DNA from 2 places in the Listeria sp. PSOL-1 genome. Region 2 is predicted to be linked to the other one. Evidence: predicted binding sites of a transcription regulator. Region 2 holds the regulator's gene; the other holds the start of a gene.
The links. The regulator LexA, encoded in region 2, represses DNA repair genes until DNA is damaged. The targets are predictions, from matches to a motif close to CGAACATATGTTCG.
Positions count from the first base shown of each region.

Region 1: addB (helicase-exonuclease AddAB subunit AddB) is a predicted target of LexA. The motif match lies at 10,226-10,239, and genes of this name have one in related genera.

Region 1 is NZ_LR760298.1:1,377,381-1,394,381, forward strand. Features, by position in the region: gene G6Q10_RS06710 (metal-sulfur cluster assembly factor) at 407-715, opposite strand; gene yjfP (esterase) at 786-1,538, opposite strand; gene G6Q10_RS06720 (Cof-type HAD-IIB family hydrolase) at 1,653-2,462, shown strand; gene G6Q10_RS06725 (DUF1516 family protein) at 2,601-2,963, opposite strand; gene addA (helicase-exonuclease AddAB subunit AddA) at 3,027-6,758, opposite strand; gene addB (helicase-exonuclease AddAB subunit AddB) at 6,748-10,212, opposite strand; gene G6Q10_RS06740 (IDEAL domain-containing protein) at 10,369-10,605, opposite strand; gene G6Q10_RS06745 (competence protein ComK) at 10,814-11,407, shown strand; gene G6Q10_RS06750 (nucleotide pyrophosphohydrolase) at 11,690-11,983, opposite strand; gene G6Q10_RS06755 (thioredoxin family protein) at 12,074-12,400, opposite strand; gene G6Q10_RS06760 (flavodoxin) at 12,397-12,834, opposite strand; gene G6Q10_RS06765 (ribonucleotide-diphosphate reductase subunit beta) at 12,831-13,880, opposite strand; gene G6Q10_RS06770 (ribonucleoside-diphosphate reductase subunit alpha) at 13,924-16,215, opposite strand; gene G6Q10_RS06775 (MATE family efflux transporter) at 16,613-17,001, opposite strand, start outside.
Region 2 is NZ_LR760298.1:958,297-975,297, reverse strand. Features, by position in the region: gene parC (DNA topoisomerase IV subunit A) at 1-2,043, shown strand, start outside; gene G6Q10_RS04735 (S-ribosylhomocysteine lyase) at 2,045-2,506, shown strand; gene G6Q10_RS04730 (acyltransferase family protein) at 2,559-4,421, opposite strand; gene G6Q10_RS04725 (glycerol-3-phosphate dehydrogenase/oxidase) at 4,810-6,516, shown strand; gene miaA (tRNA (adenosine(37)-N6)-dimethylallyltransferase MiaA) at 6,894-7,826, shown strand; gene hfq (RNA chaperone Hfq) at 7,929-8,156, shown strand; gene hflX (GTPase HflX) at 8,218-9,438, shown strand; gene G6Q10_RS04705 (methionine gamma-lyase family protein) at 9,435-10,673, shown strand; gene G6Q10_RS04700 (MerR family transcriptional regulator) at 10,828-11,196, shown strand; gene glnA (type I glutamate--ammonia ligase) at 11,248-12,582, shown strand; gene G6Q10_RS04690 (GNAT family N-acetyltransferase) at 12,665-13,192, opposite strand; gene lexA (transcriptional repressor LexA) at 13,266-13,880, opposite strand; gene G6Q10_RS04680 (cell division suppressor protein YneA) at 14,038-14,367, shown strand; gene mscL (large conductance mechanosensitive channel protein MscL) at 14,429-14,893, shown strand; gene G6Q10_RS04670 (DUF896 domain-containing protein) at 14,968-15,195, shown strand; gene tkt (transketolase) at 15,297-17,001, shown strand, end outside.

The DNA.
Region 1 (17,001 bases), 420 kb from region 2:
TTTGAAGGGATAACCACCTGAATGTTACTTTTATATATTAAACGATATTGAAATAAAAATCAAGAGGATTTAGCAAAAAAATAAAATATTTTTTTGCTAAGTCTAAATAAAATTAAAATCTAATTTTATTATAGCTAAGAAAATACGCGGCTTAGCAACTTTTTGGTACGAAAAAAAGGAATGTAGGAGATAAATCGGCGAACAACTTAACTTGCTCGCAATTGAAAAAGTTTGCCAGACTTCCGGTACTCACGTACAATCGTACGCTCCCTCCTAGCTCCTGGCAAACTTCTTAAATATAAACACTTTCGCTCGATTTATCGTATGCGAAATGTTGTACCTATGCGATCTTTTTAAATCGTATTTTCTTAAAAAATAGAGCTAAATCGCCTGAACTCTTGTTTGATTAGCGAATTCCTAAAGCAATTTTTGCATAACGGGACATTCTTTCTTTTGTCCACGGTGGATTCCACACAATGTTGACATTTGTATCTTTCACTTCTGGAATGTCACTAAGCGCTGCATGCACCTGATCTGTTAAAACACCAGCAAGCGGGCATCCCATCGTCGTAAGTGTCATTGTAACGGTACAAATACCATCTTCATCTAAATCAACATCATAGACTAAACCAATGTTAACAATATCAATCCCCAGTTCAGGATCAATAACTTGCTCTAAAGCACCAAGGATATTCTCTTTTAGCTCCTCATCCATGCAGTTGAACCTCCTGTTTTTATTTGTCAATTTATTGTATCATATTTGAGAATCATTTTCACTGCCTCTTTTAAAGATATTTTTCAAAAAAAGCTACGCCTTCTAAAATCCCTTCAATGGAAACTTTATGTTTTGCTTTTTCATCGATAGCAAATTTAACATTATTCGCCATTCCTGCTTTATCAAGCGCTTGATAAAGCCTTTCACTATACGCAAAAGGAACAACTTGATCTTCTTTACCATGCCATAAATATAGTGGCCGCTCATCCAGTTTCTCAAGTTGTTCACTTAAATCATATGGATTTAGTAAAGCAATTCTTTCTTTTACATCGAAGGGCAAGTCGAGACCATTTTTTTTCGCTTCACTAGCAAGTGTGGTAGCAAAATGACCATAATAAGCACTCCCCATCAGACTAACGGCCACCTTGATCCATTGATATTTAGCAAGCATGCCTAAGGAGGTAATTGCTCCCATCGAAACGCCTCCTACACCAATTCGTGTTGGCTCAATAAGTAGACGATCGTTTAGCTCCTTTTTTAAAGTAACTAATTCGTTAATATTTGCTTCCACAATATCCCAAAAATAAGTAGCTTGCTGAGTATCAGTCGCCCCTTCCCTTCTTTCTCCGTGAAATTTTGCATCAGGTAAAATAACACGAAATCCTCTCTGCGCTAACAGATAACCATAATGTAAGTAAAGCTCTTTTTGCGAACGGAAACCATGATAGAAAAAAATAGTTGGTGTTTTTTGTTCCGCTTTCTCTTTGGAAACGATATGCAATATGGGAATAGAAGCGATTTTTTCATTGTAAACTTGAATCATTTCACTACTTCCTTTCGATTATATTTGCTACAACCATTTACAAATGACTTCGATTTGTTCTATCATGGATGTATATAAATACGAAATAATGATATCTCATAAAAGGAGTTTATAATGGATAAAAAATTAATCGTACTTGACTTAGATGGTACAGCACTTAAGGAAAACCAAACGATCTCTATTCGTACACAAGAAACATTGAAAAAGGCTCGGCTTTCTGGGCATGAAGTCATGATTGCAACAGGTAGACCATATCGCCTTAGTTCTCAGTATTACCAAGCTTTAAATCTGACAACGCCTATTGTTAACTTCAATGGGGCAGTCCTTCATCATCCTCATGATAAGCACTATAAAGAAAACTACCATCACGCGATTGATCTAGCTATTGTTCGTGAGTTACTTGACTTTACAACCCAATTCCCACTCTCGAATATCGCTGCTGAAGTAGAGGACAATGTATTTTTAAAAGAAAAAAATGACAGCATCCCTGCAACATTTCACGCTGGTGTTAATAAAATCTTTATTGGCGATTTACGGAAAAACATTCAAGCTGATGCTACTTCCCTGCTTTTTTTTGGTAAAGAAAAAGAACTTAGCTTAATTAGTAATCATCTGGATCAATCGTTATCGCATGTCATCTCTTATCACACTTGGGGAGCAAGCTGGCCTGCTGTTGAAGTTGTAAAGCATGGGATTCATAAAGCAATTGGAATTCGTGTAGCTGCTAAAACACTTGGAATTCATCAACGCGATATTATTGCCTTTGGTGATGAAAATAATGATTTGCAAATGCTAGATTATGCTGGTATTGGCGTTGCGATGGGAAATGCGACACCAGAGGCCAAAAGTATAGCAAATGAAATTACACTTTCTAATGAAGAGGATGGTATTGCCGTTTATCTCGAAGAACGCCTTCATTTATAAAATGTTGATCAACACCTGACAAACTGACCAAATACTTCCAATGTGCAGATTTTGACAGTAGAAATCAAGCAGCTGCCATATAATAGCAGCGCCTTGGAAATTTGTCAAAATCTGCATTTTTACTTTGTTTCGATCCTATTAGTCGAATACAGGGTATCCACCAGATAAATAAAAACCAAGTAAGATCGTTAATAATAATAGAATGAAAAACAGAATAAGAAATGGCATCGTTGGTTTTTGTTGCTGACGAAAACTAAGGAGCATTTCTACAATACCAATAACGATGATTCCTAATAGGATTTTTAGAATGGCAAGAACCCAATTGGTTGCAAAACTATTTCCTAACATCATGATTCCACTAAAAATAATAAAAAGGTAAAACACTCGATCGATCATTTGTAATACTTTAAAACCTTTAATTGATTTTGCATAAATTCCCCAAGCTGTGATCGTTAAAATTAAGATCCCCAGCCACGAAAACAAATGAAAGTAAGCCCACATCATTAACATTCCTCTCCTATGTCGTTATGTTTCATAGTATATCATCAAATAATTGAATATGCTTTAAATCGATATCTCGCTAAATTCACAAATATGTTGTCCATCAAAAAAGTATAAATAAGCTTTTGTTACTGTTTTACCAGTAATTTGAGAAACTGCCTCGCTATAAAGTTCAATTTGAACTTTATAGCGAGCCCTCATGATCTTTTCAGCTTCTAGCCAACCATTTATAAACTTTCTATCAATTTGATCTGTTTTATAATCAATTAATAGGATCGTATCTTCCAATTCGACAAGACAATCAACAACACCTTGAATTAAAATATTATCCCCTTCCGCTGCTTGTGAATGAATTCTTTGCGCTGGTAATAAATAACTAAAAGGAACTTCTCTTTTAACCTGCTGATGATTATTAAGAAGGATTTCACCTAGTTTTGTCTCAAAAAAAGCAAGAATTTGTGAAAGTTTTATCGCCTTATATTCCGCTTCTGTAATCATTTCTCGATCTACCAATTCTTGTAACAGCGCTTTTAGGTCATCAATACTTGGCGCCTTATTAAGCGGAACCGACTGCATAACAGTGTGCATAGCCGTTCCAATTTCTATCGATGAAAGTTTTTCTTCTTGTAAAAACTTAGGACGATCAAGGATAATAGGTTGTAAGTTTTTAATAAAACGATTGTCACTCCATGAATCTTGAAGGGAAAACTGACGTTTTAATTCTGTTACAGACTGTTTTGAACGGATTTCTGTAGCGATTTTTTTAGTATACTTATAAGACAATGCTTGCTTAACGTATTGATGGTATATCCCGTTTATTGGCACTTGATTATACGTTTCAATGTTTGTCTTAAACTTTTTGAGAGGATCACTTTTGATGATTTCATCTAGATATTTTTCTTTTGGGTGTACGTGAATCTGTAATTTCACATCGGTTGTAAGGATATTGATAGAAGTGTTGTTTTTTAATCCGATTTGATTAAAAAATGTTGGATGTCTAACTAAACTTTTCCCAATCCAATCCAAATACGTCTTCGCATTTCCTCTTTCGCTAGCAGGGAGTAAGGTGCTTTTTTGTGTTGAGACTTTAAGCCATGATTGTAATGTTTTTTCCCATTCTGAAACGATACCGATTAGAATTAATTTTTCTTTTGCTCTTGTCAAGGCGACGTAAAGGACGCGCATTTCTTCTGCAATCATTTCTTGATGCTTCTTTTGCCGGATCGCTTGCTGCATGATAGTTGGATAAGTTATTCTTTTTTCAATATCTGTATAATTAGCAGCAAATCCGTAATCCTTATCAAGTAAAACTTTACTATGAATGTCACGCATATTAAATTTACGATTCAATCCTGCTAAAATGACTACTGGAAATTCAAGCCCCTTACTAGAGTGAATTGTCATCATGCGCACAACATCTTCTTTTTCGCCTACTGTTTTAGCCGTTCCCAAATCATCATTTCGCAATTCAAGGCGTTCTACAAAACGAATAAAGCGGAAAAGTCCTCTAAAAGCTGTTTTTTCATATTGACTTGCTCGATCATGTAGCGCCAACAAATTGGCTTGTCTTTGTTTCCCACCTGGCAAGCCACCAGCAAAAGCATAAAAAGAAGTTTCATCATAAATTCGCCAAATTAATGTAGCCAAATTTTCACGAATAGATAATTCTCGCCAGCTATCTAACTGTTTAATGAAATCGCCAGCTTTTTGTGCAATGCTATCGGTTTCTCTTTTAGCGTATTTTTTTAACGCATCAAAATAATAACCATTTTTCCCCCTTGCTCGAATTTGCCCTAGCGCTTCTTCATCTAAGCCAACAATAGGAGAACGTAAAACAGACACAAGTGGGATATCCTGATAAGGATTATCGATAATTTTTAATAAAGAAATGATCGTAGCTATTTCTGTTGCTTCAAAATAACCTGTATTACTATTAACGTAAAAAGGTAACTCACGCTCTTTCATTGCTTCTTCAATAGAAGTTGCATTCGACATGGAACGTGTAAGAACTGCAATATCACGATATTCGATTGGACGATATTGCTTTTCTTTTTGATCGTAAATTGGGTACTTATCTTTGACTAACCGATCAATTCTCTCAGCTATTGCTTTTGCTTCTAACTCATCTTTTTGAATTCTTTGTGGATCAAGTTCATTTTCACTATTTGCTGAATCGTCTTGCATATCAATGACAAGTAGTTCGGTATCGTGATTTGGATCATCTGGATAGTCTGCACCAAGGATTAATTCCTGTGTTTTATCATAATCAATTTCCCCTACTTCATGGTCCATGATTTGCGTGAAAATAAAATTAGTTAAATCAAGCACCTCTTTTCGACTACGAAAATTCTTTGCCAAATCAATGCGTAAACCTGTCTTTTCACTCTCTAATTGATAACGTTTATACTTTGACATAAATAAGCTAGGTTCAGCCAAACGAAAACGATAAATAGATTGCTTAACATCTCCTACCATAAACCAATTACCAGTTGCCTCATTCTTATCTGTAATTAAAGCAAGAATTGTCTCTTGAACCATATTTGTATCTTGATATTCATCAATTAATACTTCCTTATATTGCTCATTTAAAAGATCAGCAATTTCTGAAGGGCAATAAACCCCATTATCATAAACACTTAAAACTTGTAAAGCCAAGTGCTCTAAATCACTAAAATCTAAAACACTTTTTTCCAGTTTCGCCTTTGAAAACTGCTTGCTAAACTTCTCCACCAATTGAACCAACATGCTTACATCCTGTTCCATATTAGCTAAATCCATTAAATATTTTTTCTCTTCTCGCTTAAAAAAGGTATCAATTAACTGATTCACTTCTTTTTTAGCTTCTTCTCGCGCTTTTTTGGCTAGATTGATTAAATTTTCATCATATTCCTCTCTGTTTTTAAGTGTTGGTATGCGCTTGAATGATATATTTAACCAGATGGCTTGCATTTCTGACCATGAAAGCGTGAATGCACGATGAAGTTGTTCTAATTGATTAATATCATCTTCAAGGATAACTAAATACGGGCTAGGGCCCCTTGTTTCATTTGCTGCTCTTTTAGCAATTTCTAATTGGTTCAAGGCTTTGTTTAGACCGGCAGTTAAGCCTTCTTCAATAAGCGGGTAATAAGTAAGTTGTTTAATCGTCTTAAATTGATTCGTTTTATAACTTTGCACGATTTGATTTAACCACTCATTTGGTTTAGGGTTTGCCCGTGAAAAATCATAAAGATTAGTAATTAAATCATACAGTGCCTGATCACCTCGATCATTTGTTATGCTATCAACTAGATGAAAAAAGTTAACATTATTTGTTTTTTCATATTCATTCTCAAGCAATTGATCCAGCACTTCATCGCGTAACATAACCGTTTCAATAGAATCCATTAACCGAAAATCAGGATCAATCTCGATTCGGTAATAATATTTTTTAATGAGATCTAAACAGAATGAATGCAGCGTTGAAATGGATGCATTATTCAAAAGCGCAATTTGCTTTCGCAGATGAACGGAAGTAGGGGTTTTTTCCAATTCTAATTCAAGTGCGTGCTCGATTCGACTTTTCATTTCCGCAGCAGAAGCATTGGTAAAAGTGACAATAAGTAATTCATCTACATTAAAATTAGCAGCTTCATTACGTAATTTCTCAATAATTCTTGTAACAAGAACAGCTGTTTTCCCCGACCCTGCTGCTGCTGCTACAAGAATATTTTGTCCTTCAGCAAAAATAGCACGCCACTGTTCCTTTGTCCAAATAGCATCTACTGGCATTTCTGGAATTGGATTACGCTTCATGGTTCCCATCATCTCCTTCATGTTTCATTTTTTCTAATATGATAGATGGTTTTTCATTTTTAAAGTAACGATAATGATCATTCCCTGTCGCGGGATCAAATTGGCAAACTGAACGGAATGGACAAAAATGGCAAGGTGTTGCGTCACGTAATTTATAAGGATTAATAAAAACTTTCCCGTTTAAAATTTGGTTGCCAGCTTCTTGATATTTCCCTCTAATAAAATGTCGTAATTGGTCAAACTGCTCTTTAGTCGCTGTTTTTGAACGAGAACTCAATAATCCATCTTTCTTTAATTCCGCTGGTACAACAAGCGAGCTTTTCCCATTTTCTAATGTTTCATCCATTAAATTAACTGATACTGGATCAGATAGTATAAGGCCTTTCATACGATAACTTTTTTGAAGTTCATTTTGCAATTCTTGATCTGTTAAAGGAAGGCTAGCGTTTATACGCTGGTTATGCATATGGAAATAGAGAACACCAGCTGGTTCAGCAGTTTTACCAACGAGTTTTTCTGCATTTGTAGTCACCACATCTAGATATGTTAACATTTGTAAAGAAATTCCATAATAAACTGCTGGAAGCGATAAATCATGAGCACTTGACTTATAATCGATAATTCGTAAAAAGGCTCTTCCTTCGCTTTCCGCTTGATCAATTCGGTCAATTCTACCTTGTAATAATAATTCATGATTTTGCTTGAGAGGGATTTTCATTGGCGGAATCTTTCCACCCAAACCAAAATTAATTTCTAATCCAATTGGCTTAAATCCACTGATTTTGGCTTGTTCATTTAGCACCTTCGTCGTTCGAGTAATAATATTTAACAACTTATATTTAATATATGCCATTCTATTCGAACTTAATAAAATTTCATGTTGTAATTTAGGAGCTAAATAATTCATTGCCTGTGTAGCAAGTGTTTCGCAATCAGAAGCATCAAGATCTCCCCAATCGATGGACATTTCTTCTAACTTTACTGAAATCCATTCCATTGCCCCATGAAAAACTTCACCAATATCCACTGGCTGTAATTGGTAAGTCGCCCTCTCCTCAAGCTTCAGTCCATATTGAGCAAAATGCTGAAACTGACAACTAAAAAACTTTTCCATTCTAGAAACGCTAGCATGAATCTTTTCGCCAAACAGCGCAGTAGCTGTTTTTTCAGTAAGTGAGATAACTTTATTTTGATAGTTTAATCCTGCTAATACTTTTTTTACGGCTAGATTATCTTGTTCTATAAAATAATTATATATATCCCACCAAATATCATGGATAGCATAACCATTTTTATACCTTTGTAATTGCTTGGTTAAAAGTGTAAGTGTTGCTTTTTTTGATGAAATATATTCTTTCTGTTCGCTTTCACTTAAAAGAGCAGGATCAGTTAAATAGATTTCCTCTTTTAAATTGGGGAATTGAGATTTTAATTTGCGTAAATACGTTGATTCAGCGAGTACTCTTCCTTCTTCGTCAGCAGCTGGGTAACTTAAATACAGTTCATTTTGAGGCAAACTAAAAATACGATAAGCAATAAACTCTTCATACATAAAAAGCTTCTTATTGCTAGGCTTTAACTGGATCCCCTGTGCCTCAAGCACTTCTCTATCTCGATTAGAAAAAATGCCTTCTTCCTGAACTTTTCTTGGTAAAACACCATCATTTAACCCAGCAACAAAAATAACTTTCATATCTAGTAAACGAGCATTGGCAATATCTGAAATAACAAGTTGGTCAATCGCCGGTGGAAGAAGAGAAAATTCCATTGCTTCCAGTCCGGTTTGAACAAGATCACAAAACTCCTCACTCATCATCTCCGAATCCCCTTGGAGATCAACAAGTTCATCCAACAATGTTATGACAGAATTCCAAGCTTGCTCATGTTCTTTAGCTAATTCAAGTAACCCCTCTTCTTCTGCTTTTTCGCGTCGTTGTTCCAGATGATTGGGGGCGTCAACTAATATTAGATAATCATATAATAAAGTAGCCAGTTCTCGTCCCGTTTTTTTAGAACTCATTCCTTTTTCTAAAAATAATAATGGCTCTTCTATACTTTTTCTAACTTTAGCTAAAGTAGCCTCAACTGCTAGCTCTTCATCCGTTTGAACTCCTATCTTTGTAACTAAACCACGAATTTTACGGTAGTACCATTTTTCACTTTGAAACCATCGACTTTTATTGTAAATTCCATTTTCTAGTAGATAATTTTCAAATAAATCTACTTTGCTGCGAAAAGATACATTATCTTCATGGATTGGATTAAAAAACTCAGTTCTTACCGCCTGAAAAATATAATCATATTGCCAATTCCACCTTATTGCATCTAAACTAGAACGAATAAATTCGATAAGTGGATGTTTGGCCATTGAACGTTTTTTATCAAAAAAATAAGGAATTTCTTCAGCTTCCATAATAGGTTCGATTAATGTATCATAATCTTCATTGTTCCTTATTAAAAGCGCAATATCACGATATTGATATTGCTCAGACATAACCAATCTCCGTATTTCTCGAGCGATCCCTTCAAGCTCTGAGCGTCGGTTATTAGCTTGATGTAGATGAAGTCCTGCCGTTTCTTGGTTAACAGAAAAATAATTACTTCCCCAAGTTTGCACTAATTGTTTAATCCCTTGTGCTTGTTCTTTCTTGCTTTCGCTTAAGTGGATGGCTTGTTTCTCAGGAATATTTGCTTTTAGCGCTAATTCACGTATGGATTGCATCGTTTCTAAATTTAATTGAAACATGTCATATTCACTTGACGCTTGATGGCTGCGAAGTGTAAGCGATAGTATGACTTCTTTAGCAGCGCTAAGTAATTGTCCGATGACTGTTAATTCTTGTGTTGAAAAATAATCAAAACCGTCAATATAAATATACGCATTTTGTATATATTCACTCTCTTGAATTTGTTCACTAAATAATCTTAAATAGTCTTCTTGTTCAAGGTATTTCCCAAATAGTTTTTCTTGATACTTTTGATAGATATAAGCGACATCTCTTACTTTCTCACGGATGCCTTTATCTCCTGTAGTACTCGCTAGTGCATCATCTGTGACTTCATATTGTTTCATTTCTTTAAATAAAGTGAGCAATTCCTTACAAAAACCTTTTTTGTTAGCAGATTTTGTAAATAGCTTAAGCCAATCTTGTTCCTCAAAAAGCACCTGCTTAACTAGCATTTCCATTCCGGTATTAGTTAAAAATGTGTTAGAAAGGCCCCCTGTTTCTTGCAATACACGAAAAGCTAAGCGACTAAAACTATATACTTGGACATTCATCATTCCTTTAAAAGAAGCTTTATCTAGGAAATAGGTTTCCATCTGGAATGTCATTTGTTCTGGTACGATGATGATGATTTGAGTTTTAGAATCGGTCTCTGTTTTTTGCTTAATATCTTGAATCATATTAGTTGTTTTTCCACTGCCTGCTTCACCAGTAATTAATTGTAACATCAACCCTCAACTCCGAACGTTTGTTTGCTTTTTTTCATTTTAACTTACTTTGTCAATTTCGTCCATTCTTTTTTTTAATGCTTTTTTTACTCAAAAAACGTTTTTTCAACATAAAAAAACTAAGGCATATTCCACTACCTTAGTTTTTCATAAAACTCATTCAAAATCCAGCATTTCCTTTTCAACTTCAAACAAATGATTTGTAAGTTGTACAAATTTCTGTTTATTCCTATGTTCAAGAGCATGGTCGATCTCTATTTTTAGCATTTCGATTTTTCTTTTTTCTAGGAGCATTGTCATGTAGCATTCAACAAAAGCATTAATCAGCTCTTTTTCCCCTTTTAACAAGCCAACTTGATTCATTAATGAGTTAGAAAAATCACCCATTTCCACGACTACTCACTCCTTTACCTGAAAAAATTCATGATAACAAGCTAAAATCTCATAAAAAGGGTGAAAATTAAACTTTTTCAAATTTTAATGACGATTAGTAAGACTTATGCTATAATAGCTAAAAAGTTACATACCACTAATCATCGCTGTTAGCTGCCCTTTCAAATTATTTTAGCCGCAAATAAAACTTGATGGGAGTTGACTTAAAATGAAAAAAGGCTCTTCAAAAAAATCAATTTACGAAGTGAACCCACACACCATGATGATCTCACCAGCTCCAAATGGGGACAAGCTCTATTCTGAGATTTTAGAAATAAATACTTGCTATACTTCTAATTTTACCCCGTTTGAGCTAATTAAAACCAGTTGCAATTTCTTTGGTAGCAGTTACGAAGGACGTAAAGATGGCACAAAACACCTAATTGGCGTCACACACAAACCACCGATTATTATTGACCCAATGACTTTTACCTATGCTTTTCCAACAACATCACCAATTAACCCAAATTGTCATTGGATTTTCCCGCAGCACATTAAAGAATATCGCGCAATTAACATTAATCAAACTTATATACAATTTGCTAATTTTGATACAGCGGTTCTTGATATGTCACTCATGTCTTTTAATAATCAAATGGCGCGAACTTCAATGCTTCATATGAAGTTTTCACAAAAAATGCGTAAAATAGAAATGGATTTTCCATATATTAACATGTTTTTCCCGCCAACCTCTATGACAGCAGAGCCGAGGAAACCTTATCACTTTAATGTTAATAAGAGAGAAGAAGGGGAACAGGAATAAGTTTTTTGTGGATAATAGTGTAACTCTCCTGATCTTTAACCATTGTAACTCTTTGTACAGAACCACTTTTTAGTTTAAGATTTTCAATTAACGGAAAAGTATTTCCCGCGAAGCATAGTTATATTGTTTTGTGAAAAATCTGTTGCTATATCTAAAGGTTCAGCTAAATTGACTAAAATAAAAACGGGCAGCCGGTGATTATCATTTTTATTAAAATTGAATCTCTTACTCCAATTCTTTTGGCACAAAACTTTTCATACTTTTATTAGAGTCGTATTCAAGCTACTTCCAATTTCTAGCTTTATTCTTAGCTAGCTTTCTTTGCACAACTTTCTCTGCATCCTCACCAAGGCTTTCGATAATTTGCAAAGCATAGATAAGTACATCTGCTGTTTCTTCCAAAATATGTTCTCGCTCTTTTGTGATAGCTTCTTCACTGGTGCGCCACTGAAAACATTCTAGTAGTTCAGATGCTTCTAACGTCAAAGATAGAGCTAGCTCTTTCGGATGTTGATATTGGTCAAGCCAATTTCGTTCCTTTAAAAATTCTGTGATCTCATCTTGTAGTGCTCGCACTTTTTTCAGCTCCTTTTCTGTTCAACTAAGCAAATAACCAGAATAACACCTTTAATAAGGGAATTATTCTGGCTAACGATTACAAAGCGATCAAATATTGTTTACTAAAGCTTCTTCAATTTTATTTGGTGGAATAAAGCCATTTAAACGTGACATTTCTTCTCCACCTTTATAAAGAATTAAAGTAGGCGTTTGACGTACATCGCGAGCAAAAAAGAAGTCTTCGCCTAATTCTTCTAATTTCACCTTAAGCACTTTTACATGGCTAGCTTGAGTAGAGTTGCTAAATTCTTGGAATGATAAATCTAGCATTTTACAATTTGGGCAGTTATCTTTCCAATAATCTACGTACACTAACTCGTCAGAATCCATATGTTGCTTAAATTCGTCTAATGATTTAATTTCAATACTTGTCATTTGACTCCACCTCTTTTTTCTAATACTTGTTGAACAAACTGATAAATTGCTTCGTAATCTTCTTTACGATGTGGCATTTGTTCAATTTTTAATGTAGGATAATCACTCTTAAAATATTGGCTCATTCGGTCAACAGCGCCGCAAAAATTCTCAATCCCCCACTGGGTCTCGCCCGTTCCAAAAAGAGCAACATGCTTTGGTTTCATTTCAAGTTCAGCGATAAAATCTTTCATGTCAGTGGGTGTTCTGCCATAATCGACAGTCCATGCTCCTAACATGTATAAATCATATGCTTTATCTAATGGATAATTTGCTGATGGAGAAACGCGAAAAGTTGTAACTTCATGATCTTGTTCTTGGAGTAGCCTTTCAATTTCTTCTGCAACAGCTTTTGTATTCCCACTTAATGAATCATAAGCAAGGAGGATTTTCATAGGTCGTCAAAACCATTATCGACGTTTGTTTTTTTATAACTAGAATTACGCATTTCAAAAAAATCGGTTTTCGTTTCTGTAAAATTATCCGCGTAAGCTTTAATCCAGGTCATTGTATTATCACTATATCCGGGATAAAGTTCTTCAATTCCAAGCATCCCAAGCATTTTATTGGCACGATATTTAACGTAATCAACCATTTCTTCTACATCGATTCCTTCAATACCTTGCAAAACTTCAGCAGACCATTCAGATTCAAGTTGAACCGCTAGACGAAAAGCATTATGTGTATATTCAATAAGCTCATCTGTTTGCAGCTCTGGGTTTTCCCCAAGAATAGCGCGAATAACTTCTGAAATAAATTTAGAATGTGCAAGCTCATCACGATTTATAAAACTAATAATTTTACCTGTACCGTTCATTTTATTTTGGCGCACTAAATTATAAAAATAAGCAAAGCCACTATAAAAATTGATTCCTTCTAAAATGGAAGATTGAATGAGTGCTTTGACAAGATTAATTGGTGTCTTATCATTCATAAAGTTATCATAAGCGTCCATAATAGGTTCGTTACGTTTAATAATCGTCGGATGCGTCCGCGCTAATTCAAAAATTCGTTTTTGTTCTTGTAAATTTGTAATTGAAGCAAGAACATAAGAATAGCTTTCATTATGGATGACCTCTTGTTGACCAATAATCGCAATATTGGCATGAACAGCTGGATCAGTGATATATTCCGCCACATTATACATGAAACGCGTTTGTGGAGAATCAAGCGTTGCAAGCAAACCAATAATCGCATCAAAAGCATATTTTTCTTCTTCCGAAAGTTCAGGATACTGCTTGGCATCACCTTTCATATCAACTTCATCTGGAATCCAGTAGTTAGTCGATAATTCCTTATACGCTCGGTAAAAGGAAGGATAAGGGATATCGTTCCAATTTAAAATACCACTTGTAACTCCATTTATAATTGCAGTGGAGCGATTTGGGGACATCGGTTCTAAAATTTTAATACGTGTTAACTGCTCATTTTGTTCTGGCATAATAAGCACTAAACCTCCTTTGTACTGGTAATACCTTATTTAATCAACTAGAGCACCATTCGCATTCTTCAACTGAAATATCATTCGAACGGACATAATAAGTCGTTTTAAGCCCTTTGCGCCAAGCTGTTAAATGGAGTTCTAATAGCTTGCTTGCCTTGATACCACTTGGAACATAAAAATTAAAACTAAGAGACTGATCTACGTGACGTTGACGACGTGCATTTTGTCGTACGCTTGAGAACTGATCTACTTTATACGCACCTTTTTCATAAAATTGATAGGTATTTAAGTTCAGGCCTGGCGCAATAACCGGACGTCGATAATCCTTTTTCTCTTCATAATAAAAGGCGCTATAAACTGGATCAATTGATGCAGTTGAACCTGCGATCTGTGCTGTACTCATATTTGGCGCGACTGCTACAAGATAAGCATTACGAATACCATTTTGGGCTACATCTTCTGCAAGCTCTTGCCATGCTTCGGTTGTATAATTACGATAAGAAAAGTATTCACCAGTGCTCCAATCACTACCTTTAAATATTTTATAAGCGCCTTTTTCTTTAGCTAATTTAGCACTTGCTTTAATGGTAAAATAATTGATCTTTTCATAAAGCTCATCAGCAAATTGTTCAGCTTCCTCGGAGTCCCATTCGATATTTTTTAGAGCTAATAAATGATGCCAGCCAAATGTGCCAAGACCGATGGAACGATATTTTTTATTTGTAATGCTCGCTTGAGGGACTGGAAGCACATTTAAATCAATGACATTATCAAGCATGCGCACTTCAATATCAATTAAGCGTTCTAATGTATTTTCTTCATCTGTTACTACAGCGCGTCCCAAATTAATAGAAGATAAATTACAAACAACAAAATCTCCTGCTTGTTTAGTAATAACAATTTGATCGCCAGAAATAATTTCTTGAATCATTTTGGTTGGGCTCATATTCTGCATAATTTCAGTACACAAGTTACTTGAATAAATCATACCTTCATGCTTATTAGGATTCATGCGGTTAACTTCATCACGATAAAACATAAATGGATTGCCAGTCTCTAATTGACTGATCATAATGCGCTTCATAATATCAATCGCTTTAACAATTTTTTTACTAATATTTTCGTCGGCAACTAATTCTTCATATTTCTCACGGAAAGAACCTTCGCCTTTTTGTTCATCGTAAAAGTCTTGCAAATACCAGCCTTTTTTCGCCTTTACTTCGTGAGGATCAAATAAATACCAATCTCCTCGGCGCTCAACAGTTTCCATAAATAAATCAGGGATACAAACTGCCGTAAAGACATCATGGGCACGCAAGCGTTGATCACCATTATTTAAGCGTAAATCTAAGAACATTTCAATGTCTTTATGGAAAACGTCAAGGTAAACAGCAATCGCTCCTTTTCGTTGTCCAAGTTGGTCCACACTTACAGCCGTATTATTTAATTGCTTGATCCATGGTATAACCCCGCCACTCGCACCTTTAACCCCGCGAATTGATGCACCTGTCGAACGAACATAGCCAATATATGCACCAACACCACCACCATGTTTAGATACGCGAGCAACATCTGTATTGCTGTCATAAATCCCTTGTAAGCTGTCATCAATCGTATCAATGAAGCAGCTAGAAAGTTGGCCACCTGTTTTCCCAGCATTAGCAAGGGTAGGTGTTGCCACTGTCATGTATAAATTGCTAAGAGCCCAGTAAGCTTCTTCAACAAGCTTCATTCTTTGCTCTTTTGGCTCGTCTTGCATCAAGTAAAGCGCAATCGTTAACCAGCGTTCTTGTGGCAACTCATAAACATTTCGCGCTTGATCAGTAGCTAAATAACGCGTCGCCAAAAGATAAAGTCCGTTGTATGTAAATAGTTTATCCTTTTCTGGGTCAACCATATCTCCTGCTTGAATTAACTCTTCTTTGGAGTAATTTTTTAAAATACTACCTGAATAAATTCCACGTTCTCCTAAACTTTCTTGAAGACCAACATATGAACCATATTTATCGTCATCATTATAAAAGCGATTTTTACTAGCTTTTTTATAGAGTTTGTTTAGATAAAGACGCGCTGCAAAGTGTTCCCAATCTGGCAAGTGAATATCCGTTTTAGCCTCAGCTTCACGAATTAAATAGTCAACAAGCTCATCTGCTGGATAATCTTCTTTTTTCTCAATAAAATTAAAGATTTTACGTTTGTAATCTTCTATATCAAGCTTTGGAAACTCTTCATGAATTTTGTCTAAATAACGGCTTAAGCGCTCTCTATCAAAAGGTAGTTTGCGATTCCCTCCGTCTTTTACAATATAAGTAGTCATTGACACACTCCCCATTTCTTTCCATTTTACAAGCGGCTTAAACGCTTCTTTATGGAGCATAAAAACATTCCATTAGGACAAAAAAATTAACTTCAACCAGAATAATCACTTTCTGAAAAAGTTAAAAAACTATGAAGTATTATTTCGCTTTCGATACTATATATGGTATAACTTTTCATTTGTGAATGCAAGATATAGTACTTTGCTATTTTTTGGTAAATATGGTTAAAACCTGTTGGCAGAACATTTGAGCGCTACTAAAAAAATTTTTGATGGTTATTTCTTTGTGAGTGAGCGCACATCCAAAAAAATTAAGCCACTATAGGTTGTGGCTTAAACACTTTAATAGACTAGATTTAGTAAGATTAAATTGTCACGCTAAAACAAATTTTTTAATTTCACAAGTCAAATGTCAATCATTATGAAATAAGTGCTTTTTATATGTATAAATAAAAACAGTTATTGCAACAATTAATTCAGACAAGGGGATTGCTGAAAACACACCAAATGCGCCTAAAAATGGTGGTAAAACAACCAAGAAAATAACCATGAAAATCAATTCTCGTGCGATCGTAATCCATATAGCCATACCAATACGATTGGTTGTTTGAAAGTACTTCATCATGACAAAATTAAAACCCATAAATAGATAACTAGTAAAGAACACGCGAACACCCATAATGGCCAGATTTTCGATTTCAGTAGAGAAATTTCCAAATAAATCAATAATCTGTTTAGCAAATAAAAGGCCAATGATAAAAAACGCCACTCCTGTTCCAACTGCTACACTTGTAGCCAAGC
Region 2 (17,001 bases):
GATTTTGTCCCTAATTTTGATGATACATCAAGTGAGCCGACCGTTCTTCCAGCGCGTTTCCCTAATTTATTAGTAAATGGTTCGACTGGGATTTCAGCTGGCTATGCGACAGATATTCCACCACATAATTTGACCGAAGTGATTGATGCTGTGATCAAGCGAATCGATCAACCAGATGCTGATTTAAACGATATAATGAAAATTGTAAAAGGCCCTGATTTTCCTACTGGGGCTATTATTCAAGGCGCTGAGGGAATAAAAAAAGCTTATGAAACTGGAAAAGGCCGTGTTGTTGTTCGTTCTAAAACGGCAATTGAGGATCTTCGCGGTGGTCGAAAGCAAATTACAGTTCATGAAATCCCTTATGAAGTAAACAAAGCAAATTTAGTAAAACGAATGGATGAATTACGAGTTGAGAAGCGAATTGAAGGAATTTCCGAAGTTCGCGATGAAACGGATCGAACGGGATTAAGAATCGTCATTGAGCTAAAAAAAGATGCGAATGCTGAAGGTGTTTTGAATTATCTTTTTAAAAATACGGATTTACAAGTAAGCTATAACTTCAACATGGTAGCTATTTACAAAAAGCGGCCTAAGCTACTTGGACTACTTGAAATGATCGATGCCTATATTAATCATCAAGTTGAAATGATCACGAAGCGCTCGGAGTTTGATATTAAAAAAGCCAAAGCAAGGCAACATATTTTAGATGGTCTAATGAAGGCTTTGTCGATTCTTGATGAGGTCATTAAGCTGATCCGTTCTTCAAAGGATAAACGTGATGCAAAATTAAATTTGCAACAAAGCTTTGATTTTAGTGAAAAACAAGCAGAAGCGATTGTTTCTTTACAGCTTTACCGTTTGACCAATACAGATATTACTGAACTTCGTAAAGAAGCGGAGGTATTAACAACACGTATCGCTTTTCTTGAAAAAATTTTAAGCGATAAAAATGAACTGCTGCTTGTGATCAAAACAGAGCTAAATGATATTAAGAAAACGTATAAAAGTGAACGTCGTACAGAAATTCAAGCCGAGATAGCTGAAATTAAAATTGATACAGAAGTTTTAGTAGCAAGTGAAGATGTGATCGTTTCTGTGACGAAGGAAGGTTACATTAAACGCACAAGTATTAGATCTTATACAGCTTCAAAAGGCGAAGAACTAGCAATGAAAGAAAGCGATCGTGCGCTCTTTATTCAAAAAACAAATACGATGAACGCTCTTTTATTATTCACAAATAAAGGCAACTATATATACCGTCCTGTTCATGAACTTCCAGACATTCGCTGGAAGAACTTAGGGGAGCATATTAGCCATTTAGTAAGTGAAATGACAAGTGATGAAGAAATTATCGCAGTCCAAAGTCTTGCCGATTTTAGCGAAACAGAATACTTTTTATTTATAACCAAAAATGGCATGATTAAAGCTTCAAAAAGCATAAATTATAAGCCACAACGTTATTCTAAAGCGATGATGGCGATCAAGTTAAAAGATGATGATGCGCTTTTAAACGTATTCCAAATGAATGGCAGAGAAGACGTCTTTTTAGCAACAAAAATGGGGTATGGGCTTCGTTATCATGTAAGTGAAGTCCCTGATTCAGGGGCAAGAACTGCGGGTGTTAAAGCTATTAATTTAAAAGATCGGGATCAAGTTGTTGGTGGTGTTTTGCTTGCTGAAAATGAAATGCGCCATTTAGTAGTAGTGACACAACGCGGTTCATTAAAACAAATGAAAACAAGAGAATTTGAGCCTATTTCAAGAGCAAAGCGAGGCCTGTTAATGCTACGGGAACTGAAAAACGATCCTCATCGATTTGTCAAAATCATACTTGCAGGTGTCAATGATGAGCTTGTTGTTGAAACAAATAAGGAACAACGAATTGGTTTAGATATAGCAAGTATAAGAACAACCGATCGCTATTCTAACGGCTCGTTTATACTGGATGAAGCGCTCGAAGGCAGTCCAATTGATATGTGGCTCGTTATTCCAGAAATTACCGATGATGTAGACGTTGAAGAAAATAAGGAGGGAAAATAAAATGTCTGAGAAGATGAATGTAGAAAGTTTCAACCTTGATCATACAAAAGTAAACGCCCCATATGTTCGCTTAGCTGGAAAAAAAGCAGGGGTCCATGGTGATGAAATTTATAAATATGATGTCCGTTTCAAACAGCCAAATCAAGAGTATATGGATATGCCAGCACTCCATTCACTTGAGCACTTAATGGCCGAGCTTTCTAGGAATCACTCGGAAAAAATTGTTGATATCAGTCCGATGGGGTGTCAAACAGGATTTTATCTCTCACTTATTAATCATGAGGACTATGAAGATGTTCTAGCGATTCTTGAAGCAACCCTAACAGATATTTTGGAAGCAACTGAAGTCCCTGCTTGTAATGAAGTTCAGTGCGGTTTTGCTGCAAGCCATAGCTTGGAGGGTGCACAAGAACTTGCTCGCGAATTTTTAGCAAAAAAAGCGGAATGGAAAGATGTCTTTTAGTAAAATCTAAAAATAGTGGGTCAGTTCTTTCGTCAAAGAACCGGCCCACTATTCATTTTTGCTTCATGGCACCTGATAATAAATTAACATATGCTTGTGATCCCGTTTTGGTTAAGTGAACGCCATCGCGAGAAAAATAACTAGAGTGTTTGCTTGCTAGTGAATACCAGTCAACAAGCGTTACATTGTTTCTTGATGCTTGGTTTCTAATTGAAGCGTTGACTTCAGATTCCCAGCCCCGTGGAACTCTTGTATTGACGAGGTAGATATCAGCTTGGTCAAATTGGTCGAGAAGTGTTGTCAATTGTTTTTCTGAAAATGGGCCATTTGTACCTAGTTCGATGATGACAGCACTACCTTTTGTATTAAATTTTTTATAGCCAGTTGCAACATTAATCGCATCGGCAAGCTGTCGACCAACTTTTCCATCGATGGTTATATTAGGAATGGCTTCTTTTAAAAATGGCTCGATATCAATCATGATGGAATCACCAATAGCAAATGTTTGCGTGTAGTTAATTTTACCAGTAACCGGTTTTGGTTGTTCCGGTTCTTCTGGTTCTTTTTTTTCTGGTGGCTTTTTCTCTTCGGCTTTTTTGGGCTCTGGTTTTTTTGCTTCTTCATTTTGCTTTTGTTTTTTCTTTGGTTCGCTTTTTGTTTTAACTTCAGTTACTGTACGCTCGGCATTTGTTTTAACAGAAAGAATGCCACTTATCCCTACTGAAAAAATGCCAAAAACTAAAACGAGCGAAACAATAGCAGCCCATTTACCAATCGGTTTTTCGTTAATCACTGGGAACTTTCTATGTGTAAACCCTTTAATATAGGCAATGAATCCTTTTTTTCGAATTGGCATTTCAATAAAACGATAAGAGAGCTCTGCGATGATAAATGTAGCGGCTACTTGGATGAGCGCGCGTAAAATAGTTGGTTGGCCAATGGAGGTAACTGGGGTAGTCAGTGTGATAATTGGATAATGCCATAAGTAAATACCATAAGAGCGTGTCCCAATCCAGCGCAGTGGACGTAAACTAAAAACACGGCCCAAATAACAAGAAGGATGAACGATCGTAGCAATCATGATAGCACCTAGTAGCGCAACAACAAGCAAACCACCTCGATATAACATGGTCTGATATTCATTTAAGTTGATAACAAAAAGAATAAACAAGACGATACTGAGCGTTCCAGCGCTATTCAAAACAACTTTACTTTTTAAAGGGATATGTGGACTTAGACGTGTAAATGGCCAAACAAAAGCGAGGGCGCAACCAGTAAGTAGATCAAACATTCTTGTATCTGTACCGTAATAAACGCGACTAGGATCTGTACCAGGCTGGTAAAGAATGGCCATCAGCAGTGCTGAAAATAACGCAATGCCAACAATTACGCGTAAAAGTAACTTTGGCCTTCTGATCCAGCGCATGAAACCATATAAAAAAAGCGGCCAAATAAGATAAAACTGTTCTTCAATTGCAAGTGACCATAAATTCTTTAGTGCTGATGGGATCCCAAATGAGTCAAAGTAGGAAACATTATGAAAAATAAACCACCAATTGCTCATATAAAAAAATGAAGCAATAGCATCGCCGCGTAATGTTGTAAGCAAACTCCGATTAAAGATGACCGCAAAAATGACAACAACAACAATCATGACGTAGACAGCTGGAATTAATCGCCTAAAGCGGTGTAGCCAAAATCGCTTTAAATCCAATTTATTTTTATTATCCCACTCTGTGAGTAAAAGATTTGTGATTAAATAACCTGAGAGTACAAAAAAGATATCAACACCAATAAATCCACCTTTTGCCCAGGAAAAATTTAAATGGTAAAAGATAACGGCAAGTACAGCTAATGCACGGAGTCCATCGATACTCGGTACATATTTTCTATTATAACGAGCTGTTCGTTTCAAAATAACATCTCCTAAATCTATGTTTGTTTATAAAAGATTAAATTTCTCTCTCAATCATAATACCATATAACACCTGTGTTGTAACGCGAGAGAGCCAGCTTTTTTAGCTAGAAAAACAATTTGAGACTATCGTCATATTTGAAGAAGATTCTCTGAGCAAATGGCTTTCTTTTTTTTACTAGAAAGCGCTATAATAAGGTTAAGTTAATAAAGGATGATTGTCTAAGATTCGGAGAGACTACAAAAGCGAACAGGTATCGCTTCATTTGTAGTCTCTTTTTTGTTTTATATCCTACAAAATGGCGAAAGTGTTTAACCGCCTTAATTTAGTGGAAAAGTAGCAAAGAAGAGGATGACAATAGTCCAATTTGGAGGGGGCAAATTTAACATGGTACAATTATTTTCAGCATTTGATCGAGAAACAATTGCTAAAAAACTAGAAGACAATACATACGACATGGTTGTTGTTGGAGGTGGAATTACAGGAGCAGGTGTTGCACTTGATGCCATTTCAAGAGGGCTATCTGTGGCTTTAGTTGAAATGAATGATTTCGCAAGCGGAACTTCTAGTCGTTCAACAAAGCTAGTTCATGGCGGACTTCGCTATTTACAGCAATTTGAAATAAAAGAAGTAGCAGAATTAGGGAGAGAGCGTGCGATCGTTTATGAAAATGGACCACATGTTACAACACCTGAAAGGATGATGTTGCCATTTCATAAAGGCGGTAGCATGGGTAAAAGGACAGCTAGTTTTGGTATCAATTTATACGATCATTTAGCAGGTGTTAAAAAAAGTGAACGACGTCAAATTTTAAATCCAAAACAAACGCTTGCTAAAAATCCTTTCATTAAAAAAGCCGGGTTAAAAGGTTCAGGTTACTATGTTGAGTACAAAACAGATGATGCTAGGCTCACCATTGAAGTCATGAAAAAAGCCGTTGAACTTGGTGCCCAAGCGATTAATTATACAAGGGCAGAAAACTTCTTATATGATAGTAAAAAAGTAAGCGGCGTTACTGTAACAGACCTCATTACGGGTAAAGCTTATGATATTAAAGGTAGAAGAGTCGTCAATGCAGCGGGACCTTGGGTAGATAAAGTGCGGAAACTAGATAACACAGCTGGAAATAAGCATTTACGGCTTACAAAAGGCGTCCATTTAGTCATTGATAAAAAAAGATTCCCCATGGAGCAAGCTGTTTATTTTGACACAGAAGATGGTCGCATGGTTTTTGCAATCCCGCGTGGTAAAAAAGTTTATGTTGGGACGACAGATACCTTCTATGATGAAGATCCAATTAATCCAAAAGCACTTGAATCCGATCACAATTATGTTATTAAAGCCATTAATTATATGTTTCCAGATATTAAAATTACAGAAAAAGATATTGAGTCAAGCTGGGCTGGCGTCCGTCCCCTTATTTATGAAGAAGGAAAAGACCCATCAGAAATTTCACGAAAAGATGAAGTATGGATTTCTGAGAGTAATCTAATTACAATGGCTGGAGGAAAATTAACAGGATACCGTAGAATGGCTGAAAAATTACTTGATAAAGTTGTGAAAAGTTTAAGCAAGGAAACCGGTAAAAAATATAAACCAGTGCAAACCAAACATTTACCGATTTCTGGTGGAGACATTGGAGGTTCTAAACATTTAGATTCATTTATTGATAAAAAAGCGAAGGAAGGAAATCATCGTTTTGGTTGGACAATTGAAGAAGGTCGCGAGCTAGCAAAACGTTTTGGCACAAATATTGATCAACTCTTTACGTATGCACAAGAACATAAGGAAAAAGGGAATAGTCAATTACCAAATCGTTTGTACGCCGAGCTCCACTACTCGATTTATTATGAGTCAACCATTCATCCAGTTGATTTCTTATTGCGTCGAACAGGCTATTTATTGTTCGACATGCCATATCTACTACAGTGGAAGGACGCTGTTTTGGAAGAAATGAATAATCTATTCCAGTGGGATGAAGAAACGAAAGCAAAGCTAGAACAAGAATTACAAACACAAATTGATGATGCACGTGAACCAGCCGATTGGCATGATCGTAAGCCATTTTCTGAGAATGAAAAAGAAGCGAATTAAAAGATTATGGAATATCACATGATTCAGCTATATAGAGCGTAGTTTTTACATTTTTGAACATGACAATCAAGCGAAGGCGTTTGTATTAAAGAAGTTTGCCAGAAGCCGGAAATAGAGCGTACGATTGTACGCGAGAGCCGGGAGTTTGGTAAACTTCTTTCATGCGAATTGCGACCACTTGCCATCGATTTATTTTACGTATATCAAAAAAAGCTCTTTTTATTTTTTTCATTCCGTAGTCATGATCTAGTGTTTTTGCCATGTTAGCAGGATGGGAAATGCTTTTAGACGTGTGATCAAATTGTTTTTAATAAATTTCTATTTTCATTCTGTCACTTTCATGATAAATTAGTAGTAGACGAAAAGGAGGGTTTTTTTTGAATAAAATTCCTGTTGTCGTCCTTCTCGGCCCAACAGCGGTCGGGAAAACTGCTTTAAGTGTGCTTCTTGCCAAAACGTTTCATGCTGAAGTTATTAGTGGGGATTCAATGCAAGTATACCGTGGCCTTGATATTGGTACTGCTAAAATCACTACAGAAGAAATGCAACAAGTGCCTCACCATTTAATTGATATTTTAGATCCTAAAGATGCCTACACAGCAGCAAAATTTAAAAGCGATGCAGTAAAGCTTATTCATGACATTGCAGAACGCGGTTATCTACCAATGATTGTTGGTGGGACAGGCCTTTATATTCAATCTGTCTTTTATGATTACGCTTTTGGCGGTGTAAAAGAGGATCCAGCTTATCGAAAAAAACTGGAAGCGCGCTCAGAAGAAGAGCTTTGGCTTGAACTTAAACGGCTTGACCCTGCAAGTTCTAAAGTGATCCATCCAAACAATAAGCGCAGAGTGATTCGAGCCCTTGGCGTTATCCAGCAGACAAAGCAACCATTTAGCGCTTATCAAACGCACTTGACGCTAGGAGAGCAATTTACGCCTTGTTTTATTGGTTTAAATTTGCCACGTGAAAAGTTGTACGCTCGGATTAATCAGCGTGTTGACATGATGTTAGAACTAGGACTATTAGCAGAAGCGGAAAAACTATTTCATATGCAGCTTCTAAATGCACCGGCAACTCGTGGCATCGGTTATAAAGAATTGTTTCTTTATTTTGAAGGTAAGTTAACCCTTGAAGAAGCGACTGAACAAATGAAGAAAAATTCGCGTCATTTTGCTAAAAGACAATTAACTTGGTTCCGAAATCGAATGGATGTAACTTGGATTGAAGCAGAGCAACCAGAAACTTTACAAACAGCAAAGCAGGTTATAAAAGAATTTTTACAGCTGGATGACCGTTTACGGTTTTAGTCATCCAAAATCGGGGTAAGAGTTAGAGAGCATAGTGCTTATATAGTTTTTCACTACTCTAACTGGGAGTAAGATGATAAAGAGAGATGGGAGAGAAGTTAGATGAAACAAGGTGGGCAAGCTTTACAAGATCAATATTTAAACCAACTTAGAAAAGAGAAAAATCCAACAACCGTTTTTTTGACAAATGGTTTTCAATTGCGTGGACGTGTCGTTAGCTTTGATAGTTTTACTGTGTTGCTTGATGTCGAAGGAAAGCAGCAGCTTGTTTTTAAACATGCGATTTCAACATTTTCGCCGCAAAAAAATGTAGCTTTAAATCAAGAATAAGAAACGATCCAAGAAGGGCAGGCATTGATCCTGCTTTTTTTGTGTATGAAGGGATTTTATGATGGAAAAAGAGCGTGTTATTTTAGTTGGCGTGATTTTACCAAAAACAGAAGAATCACAATTTCAATATTCAATGCTTGAGTTGAGACGATTAGTCGATACCGCTCATGGAGTGGTCGTCCAAACATTAACGCAAAAAATTGAACGAGTCAATCGTGCCAGTTTTATTGGATCAGGTAAACTAGAAGAACTGGCGACACTTGTTGAAATGGAAGAGGCAGATACCGTCATTTTTAATGGCGAATTAAGTGCTACGCAAATTCGAAACCTAGATCAGACGCTTGGTGTTAAAATCATCGATCGGACGCAACTTATTTTAGATATTTTTGCGATGCGTGCTAAAAGTCGTGCGGGAAAACTTCAAGTTAGCTATGCCCAAGCTAAATATCTTCTTCCACGTTTAGCAGGCCAGGGCGTTACACTTTCAAGGCTTGGTGGCGGTATTGGTACAAGAGGTCCAGGTGAAAGTAAGCTAGAGCTTGATCGACGTTTTTTAAGACGTAATATGAATGAAATAAAAAAACAACTTATTGAACTAGAAAATCATCGCAGTCGTTTACTTAAAAGAAGAGTAGAACAGAAACCATTTCGCTTTGCTTTAATTGGGTATACCAATGCTGGCAAGTCAACCATATTTAACCGCCTATCATTAGCCGCAGTTTTACAAGAAAATCAGTTGTTTGCGACACTTGATCCAACAACACGCAAGGTGAAGCTAGACGGTGGTTTAGAGGTGCTTTTAACGGATACAGTAGGTTTCATTCAAGATTTACCAACCACTTTGATTGAGGCTTTTAAATCGACGCTTGAAGAAAGCCGTGAAGCAGATTGCCTGCTTCACATTGTGGATAGTTCTAATCCTGATTATGTTAGTCATGAAAAAACGGTCTATGCCATTTTAGCTGAACTAGAAATGGGCCATATTCCTTGTGTGACAATTTATAATAAAATAGATAAGAAAACCGCGAGTTTTACACCAGATCAACCCTATTTTGAAGAAATTTCTGCTGTTAGCGAGGCGGCGCCGAAATATTTAAAACAAATGATGGAAAATCAAGTTCGTAAAGTCTGGAAACCTTATTATGTAGAAATAAAGGCAACAGAGGGCAAAACTTTAGCAAAATATAAAGCGGAAACTTTAATAGATGAGTTATCGTTTGATGAAACAACTGAAAGCTATCACCTTCGTGGCTTTTACTCAGGAAAGGACAAATTAGAATGAACATAGCAGAAAAGCGAGCACGCGTTGAGCAAAAAATCGCTAAGCTAAATCAAGAAACAGATCTCATCGCTGAAAAAAACCAAGCAAAGGTACTTAAGAGTTTTAATAAAAATAAAGTAAGTGATTTTCATTTTAACCCTTCAACAGGATATGGATATGATGATGAGGGCCGTGATACATTAGAGCGTGTCTATGCTGATGTTTTTCACACAGAACATGCGCTTGTTAGGCCACAATTAATTTCTGGAACGCACGCCATTAGTACGGTTTTATTTGGTGTTTTGCGCCCAGGAGATGAGCTTCTTTATATCACGGGCGCTCCTTATGATACGCTTGAAGCGATTGTTGGAATACGTGGAGATGGGCATGGCTCGCTTAAAGAATTTAATATTGGTTACCAATCTGTTCCTTTAAAAAATAATGAAGTTGATTTTGAACGTGTAAGTGAAAAAATGACACAAAAAACAAAAATGATTGGAATCCAACGTTCAAAAGGGTACGCTAGCCGCAAATCTTTTACAGTTGAACAGATTGAAGAAATGGTTTGTTTTGTCAAAAAAATCAATCCTCATGTGATTGTATTTGTAGATAATTGTTACGGTGAATTTGTAGAGGAAAAAGAGCCAACTGATGTGGGTGCAGATATTATGGCTGGTTCACTTATTAAAAATCCAGGTGGTGGCTTGGCTAAAATTGGAGGATATATTGCAGGAACCCATGAGTTGATCAAGCTTTGTGGTTACCGTTTAATAACGCCTGGAATTGGTATGGAAGCCGGGGCCTCACTTTATAGTCTACTTGAGATGTATCAAGGTTTCTTTTTGGCGCCACATGTAACGGCTCAAGCTGTTAAAGGAGCACGTTTTACAGCAGCTTTACTTTCAGAATTTGGGATCGTAAGCACGCCGGCATGGAGTGATCAGCGCACAGATTTAATTCAAAGTATTACTTTTGAGGATGAGAAAAAAATGGTCGCCTTTGCTCAAGAAATTCAAGCAGCATCTCCTGTAAATGCCCATGTTTTGCCAGTAGGTGCTTACATGCCAGGGTACGCCGATGATGTGATTATGGCAGCAGGGACGTTCATTCAGGGCGCTAGCTTAGAATTAACAGCAGATGGCCCTATCCGTCCACCTTACGAACTGTATGTCCAAGGTGGTTTAACGTATGAACATGTTAAAATAGCCATTACACAAGCTGTTTGCAGATTGATTGAAAAAAAACTTTTACCTTAAAATGGAGCGAGTCTTTATCACCATCTTTTTTAGTTGTTTTTTACTAAAAAGATGGTGAAATTGTTTTATGTTAGATAATGTAACATAAATTTGACAAAACTTCTTACATATATTAAAATGCAAGTATTATCAAAACATATGGGGGAAAAATGCTATGAGTGAGAAGGAAATTCGGCGGAATATGCCTCTTTTTCCAATAGGGCCCGTAATGAAGCTAACCGATTTGACGGCTAGACAAATACGCTATTACGAAGACCAAGGTTTAATTCATCCCACTCGAAACAAGGGAAATCATCGCCACTATTCTTTGCAAGATATTGACACATTACTTGAAATAAAAGACTATCTAGATGATGGGCTGAATATTGCCGGGATTAAAAAAATGTATCAGCTAAAAGAAAAAGAACAAAAATCTTTGTTAACTGATGAAGATGTTCGAAAAATCTTGCGTGCAGAAATGCAGCAAGCTGGCCGTTTCATCAGACGTGATCAGACAGGAAAGCAACAGTTACCTAAACTTTAGATATTTACTTTTTTAAGTTAATATAAAAATTAATTTTAGGAGGGTTTTATTATGGCAAATTATACGAAAGAAGATATTTTTCACTTTGCAGAAAAACAAAATGTTAAATTTATTCGACTGCAATTTACGGACATTTTAGGTGTTATCAAAAATGTTGAAATTCCAATTAGTCAGTTAAAAAAAGCCTTGGATAACAAAATCATGTTTGATGGTTCATCCATTGAAGGTTTTGTGCGTATTGAGGAATCAGATATGTACTTGTTTCCTGATTTAAACACATGGGTTGTTTTCCCATGGACTGCCGAAAAAGGAAAAGTTGCACGTATGATTTGTGACATTTACAATCCTGATATGACACCATTCCTTGGCGATCCAAGAATGAATTTGAAACAGGTTTTAGCAGAGATGCGAGAGCTTGGTTTTACTGATTTTAATTTAGGACCTGAGCCAGAATTTTTCCTCTTTAAATTGGATGAAAATCGTAAGCCAACGCTTGAATTAAATGATTCAGGTGGCTACTTTGATTTAGCACCAACAGATTTAGGAGAAAATTGTCGTCGTGATATCGTGCTTGAGCTAGAGGAAATGGGCTTTGAAATTGAGGCTTCCCATCATGAGGTAGCTCCAGGTCAGCATGAAATTGATTTTAAATATGCAGATGCCGTAACCGCTTGTGACCATATCCAAACATTTAAGCTCGTAGTAAAAACGATCGCTCGTAAACACGGTTTGCATGCTACGTTTATGCCAAAACCTTTATTTGGAGTCAATGGTTCTGGTATGCACTTTAATATGTCTTTATTTGATGAAAAAGGAAATGCTTTTTTTGATAAAAAAGGCAAACTTGAACTTAGTACAACAGCTTATCAATTTTTAGCTGGAATGATCAAACATGCAAAGGGTTATACGGCGATTACAAATCCAACCATTAATTCTTATAAGCGCTTGGTACCTGGTTATGAAGCACCTTGTTACATAGCTTGGAGCGGTAAAAATCGTAGCCCGCTTATTCGTGTTCCTAGTTCCCGTGGATTAAGTACACGCCTTGAGTTAAGGAGCGTTGATCCCACGGCCAATCCATATCTCGCGATGGCTGTTCTTCTTAAATCAGGTCTCGATGGGATTAAAAATAAGCTAACACCACCGACACCAGTAGATCGTAATATTTATGGTATGAATGAAGAGGAACGCCATGAAAATGGGATTTATGATCTACCTGAGAATCTGAGTTGCGCACTTACTGAACTGGAAAAAGATGATATTGTGTGTGAGGCGCTTGGCGATCACCTTTTTGAACACTTTGTTGAGGCAAAAACGATTGAATGTGATATGTTTAGAACAGCTGTCCATCCATGGGAGCGAGAGCAGTATTTAGAAATTTATTAATTTGTGCTATAAATAACGATAAGCCCTTTGGTTTACGAGTTTTGATGATAACTCGTAAATCAAAGGGCTTATGCATGATACTCTATAGCTGAATGTGATATAAAACGTGTTCTTGCAAAGAAGATATGGGATCAACTTGCGGATGAAAAAAAGTTTTTTCATAGCTTAAACCAACTTTTTCCATAACACGTATGGAAGATTTGTTTAGTTTAGCAGTCAAGCTATAAAGTTCTTTTAAATCAGTTTTTGTTTTAGCAAACTGAATAACTGCGAGTGCTGCTTCGGTTGCTAAGCCTTGATTCCAATGTGAGCGAGCAAGCCGCCAACTAATTTCTGTTGCAGGCGTGAAGTCCATTTGAAAGGTTATCTGATGTAAACCAGTAAAGCCAATGAATTGGTCGTTTTCTTTCATACGGATAGCAAAAAGACCATAACCAACTGTATCGATTTCTTTTTGGATTGCACAAATTTGTGCAAGGCTTTCCGCATGAGTTAACGTGTTTGGGAAATAGCGCATGATCTCTTTATCGCTATTCATCGCTGAAAAATGCGGTAAATCAGCTTCAGTATAGCTTGTTGCCAGAAGACGCTTAGTTTCAAAATAAATCATTTTTGAGTTTACCTTTCTACAAATAAGTGGGTAGCTTCTTCAGCGAAAGAAGCTACCCACTTATTTGTTTTCATTAATAAACGTCACGGAACAAACCGATGACTTTGCCTAAAATAGAGACTTGACTTAAAATAATGGGCTCCATTGTATCATTTTCCGGCTGTAGCCGAAAATGATCTTTTTCTTTAAAGAAACGTTTGCAGGTGGCTTCGTTTTCGTCTGTCATCGCAACAACAATATCGCCGTTATTTGCATTTGATTGCTTGCGGACAATGACTTTATCACCATCAAGGATTCCAGCATTAATCATGCTTTCACCGGCAATTTCCAGCATAAAAATATCTGATTCACCAGCTGCCATGTATTCTGGTAATGGAAAATATTCATCAATATTTTCAACAGCTGTAATTGGCATCCCAGCTGTGACTTTCCCGATGATTGGGATGTTTACAACAGGTGGTGTAGGTGCTTCCTCTTCTAAAGCCAAAATTTCAATGGCACGAGGTTTGGTCGGATTGCGGCGAATTAAGCCTTTTCCCTCTAGACGAGCAAGATGACCATGGACGGTTGAGCTCGATGCAAGTCCTACCGCTTCACCAATTTCACGGACGGATGGCGGATAGCCTTTTGTTTTAACTTCGGATTTTATAAAATCATAAATATTTTGTTGGCGTTTGGATAATTTCATGCTTTCACCCCGTTATTTTTAATTCAGTATAACCTGTTTCAAGTATAGCAAATGTTTTCTGCATATGCAAACAAAGGTTCGATTTTTTTATTGACATTTAGGAACAAACGTTCTATACTAATAAAAAGCGAACGTATATTCTTTTGGAGGGATGAAAATGGTGCTTAAAACAATGTGGAATAAATATTATGCAACAATAATTTTTACAGTAGGTTGTTTAGCGATGGGATTAGTTGTTTTACTGTTAAATATTTCAAATAATGGTACGGATTATACAAAAATAGCAGTGGCAAATGGGGAGTCTGTATGGCAAATTGCTGAAAATTATGCAGAACAAACCAATATGGATAAAGTAGCTTTTGTTAAATGGGTAGAACAAGAAAATAACCTTATTGATGGCCAAGTTAGAGAAGGAGAAGACCTCGTTATTCCTGTGAGAAGTAATATACAACAAAATAAATCAACCATTCAATTAGCAAACAAGTAACCTTCTGACTTTATTTTCTTTCTGAAATTCGTTAAAATGATTCATGAAAGGGATGAAGTAAATGAAATCATTATTTAGTGAATTTAAAGCATTTATTGCAAAAGGAAATGCACTTGGAATGGCTATAGGGATCGTTATTGGTTCGGCTTTTACTTCGATTGTTAATTCATTAGTCAATGATATTCTTATGCCCCCACTTGGTCTACTTATTGGGAATGTGGATTTTAGCAACTTATTTGTCAGCCTTAATGGGAAGAGCTACTCATCTTTAAAGGCCGCTCAATCAGCTGGGGCTCCGACCATTAATTATGGTATGTTTTTGAATAATTTAATCAGCTTTGTCATCATTGCTTTTGCAGTATTTATATTGGTCAAATTAGTCACAAAATATATCATGGCTCTTGAACCAAAAGCACCAGCGACAAAAACTTGTCCATACTGTCAATCTGGTATACCCGAAGCGGCAACAAAGTGTCCCAATTGTACATCAGATCTACCAGCAGAAGAAGTAACGATTGAAAGCTAGTCAAACTTGGTATTCGGTAAGAAAGTATCCATCGGTGCTTTCTTATTTTATTATATGGATAAGGGTGATTTTTTATGTTGGAAAAAGCAAAAATAGAAAGAATCAATGAGCTATCAAGAAAGAAAAAAGCAGGTACATTAACAGCGGAAGAAAAAATAGAGCAAGAAAAGCTTAGAAAAGAATATATAGCATCCTTCAGAAATCACATGGAGTCAACACTTCAAAACACAACCATCGTTGATCCGCATGGCCAGGATGTTACGCCTCATAAGATTAAAAAAATGCGAAATAAAAAACATTAAATGAATAGAAACACTTATATTTCAAGCTTTTTAGTAGTATTTTTTCTATTTTAAGATTAAGATAAGTATATCTAATATTTTTAAAAGAGAGGATGTTTTTTTTGTTCGATAAAATGGATCAATTAGCTATTAATACGATCAGAACTCTATCAATTGACGCGGTGCAAAAAGCAAATTCTGGTCATCCTGGTTTACCTATGGGAGCTGCTCCAATGGCTTATGCACTTTGGTCACGTGTTTTAAACACGAATCCTGCCCATTCTAAGTGGTTTAATCGTGATCGGTTTATATTATCAGCTGGTCATGGTTCAATGTTGCTTTATAGTTTATTACATTTAAGTGGGTTTAAACTGAGTTTAGATGACATTAAGAATTTTCGGCAGTGGAATAGTTTAACACCAGGGCATCCGGAATATTTACATACAGATGGTGTTGACGTAACAACAGGGCCTCTTGGCCAAGGAATTGCAATGGCTGTTGGTATGGCAATGGCTGAACGTCATTTAGAAGGGCTTTATAATCAAGAAGATTTTGCGATTGTTGATCACTATACATATGTTTTATGTGGTGATGGAGACTTAATGGAAGGCGTCGCATCTGAGGCTGCATCTTTAGCTGGTCATGAAAAGCTAGGTAAGCTAGTTTTACTCTATGATTCAAATGATATTTCTCTTGATGGAGATCTTAATAAATCATTTTCTGAAAACGTTAAAGGCCGTTTTGAAAGCTATGGATGGGAACATTTATTAGTCAAAGATGGCAATGATACAGCAGAAATTTTAGCTGCGATTGAAAAAGCCAAACAAAATACAACACAACCGACCATGATTGAGGTTAAAACGGTCATTGGTTTTGGTTCACCAAATGCTGGTACAAGTAAAGTTCACGGAGCACCTTTAGGCGAAGAAGGTGTGAAAGTAGCAAAAGAAGTTTATGGTTGGGAATACAAAGAACCTTTTTATGTTCCACAAAAGGTTTATGATCGCTTTAAGGAAAGAGTAGCCGATCGTGGAGCAAAACGAGAACAAGAATGGAACCAACTGTTCACAAAATATAAAGAAAAATTCCCTAAATTAGGAAAGCAACTTGAAGAGAGCATAAAGAATCAACTTCCTGCGAATTGGGATAAAAAACTACCAGTATATGGTGCAGATGATTCCCTTGCTACGCGAGCTTCCAGTGGTGAAGTGATTAATGCCCTAGCTGAACAAGTTCCAACATTGTTTGGAGGCTCAGCTGACCTTGCTGGTTCTAATAACACGACAATTAAATCAGATAAACAGTTTACAAAAGATGCAAAAAAAGAACGTAATATCTGGTTTGGCGTTCGAGAATTTGCTATGGGAGCAGCTCTTAACGGAATGGCTCTTCATGGCGGGCTAAAAGTATATGGTGGTACATTCTTCGTCTTTTCTGATTACATGAGACCTTCCATTCGTCTTGCTGCGATTCAGCATTTACCAGTTACGTACGTGCTTACGCATGACAGTATTGCTGTTGGAGAAGATGGACCAACACATGAACCGGTAGAGCAATTAGCTTCTCTTAGGGCAATGCCTGGACTTTCTGTGATTCGCCCTGCTGATGGAAATGAAGTGGTTGCAGCTTGGAAGTTAGCGATTCAATCAACAGACCTGCCTCATGCTTTAGTTTTAACACGGCAAGGGCTACCAACACTTCCAAATTCTGCTAAACTTGCAGATGAAGGTGTAAGTAAAGGCGCTTATGTTCTTTCTCCTGCAGATAAAGAGACACCTGATCTTCTTCTTTTAGCTAGTGGATCAGAAGTCAACTTAGCAGTAAAAG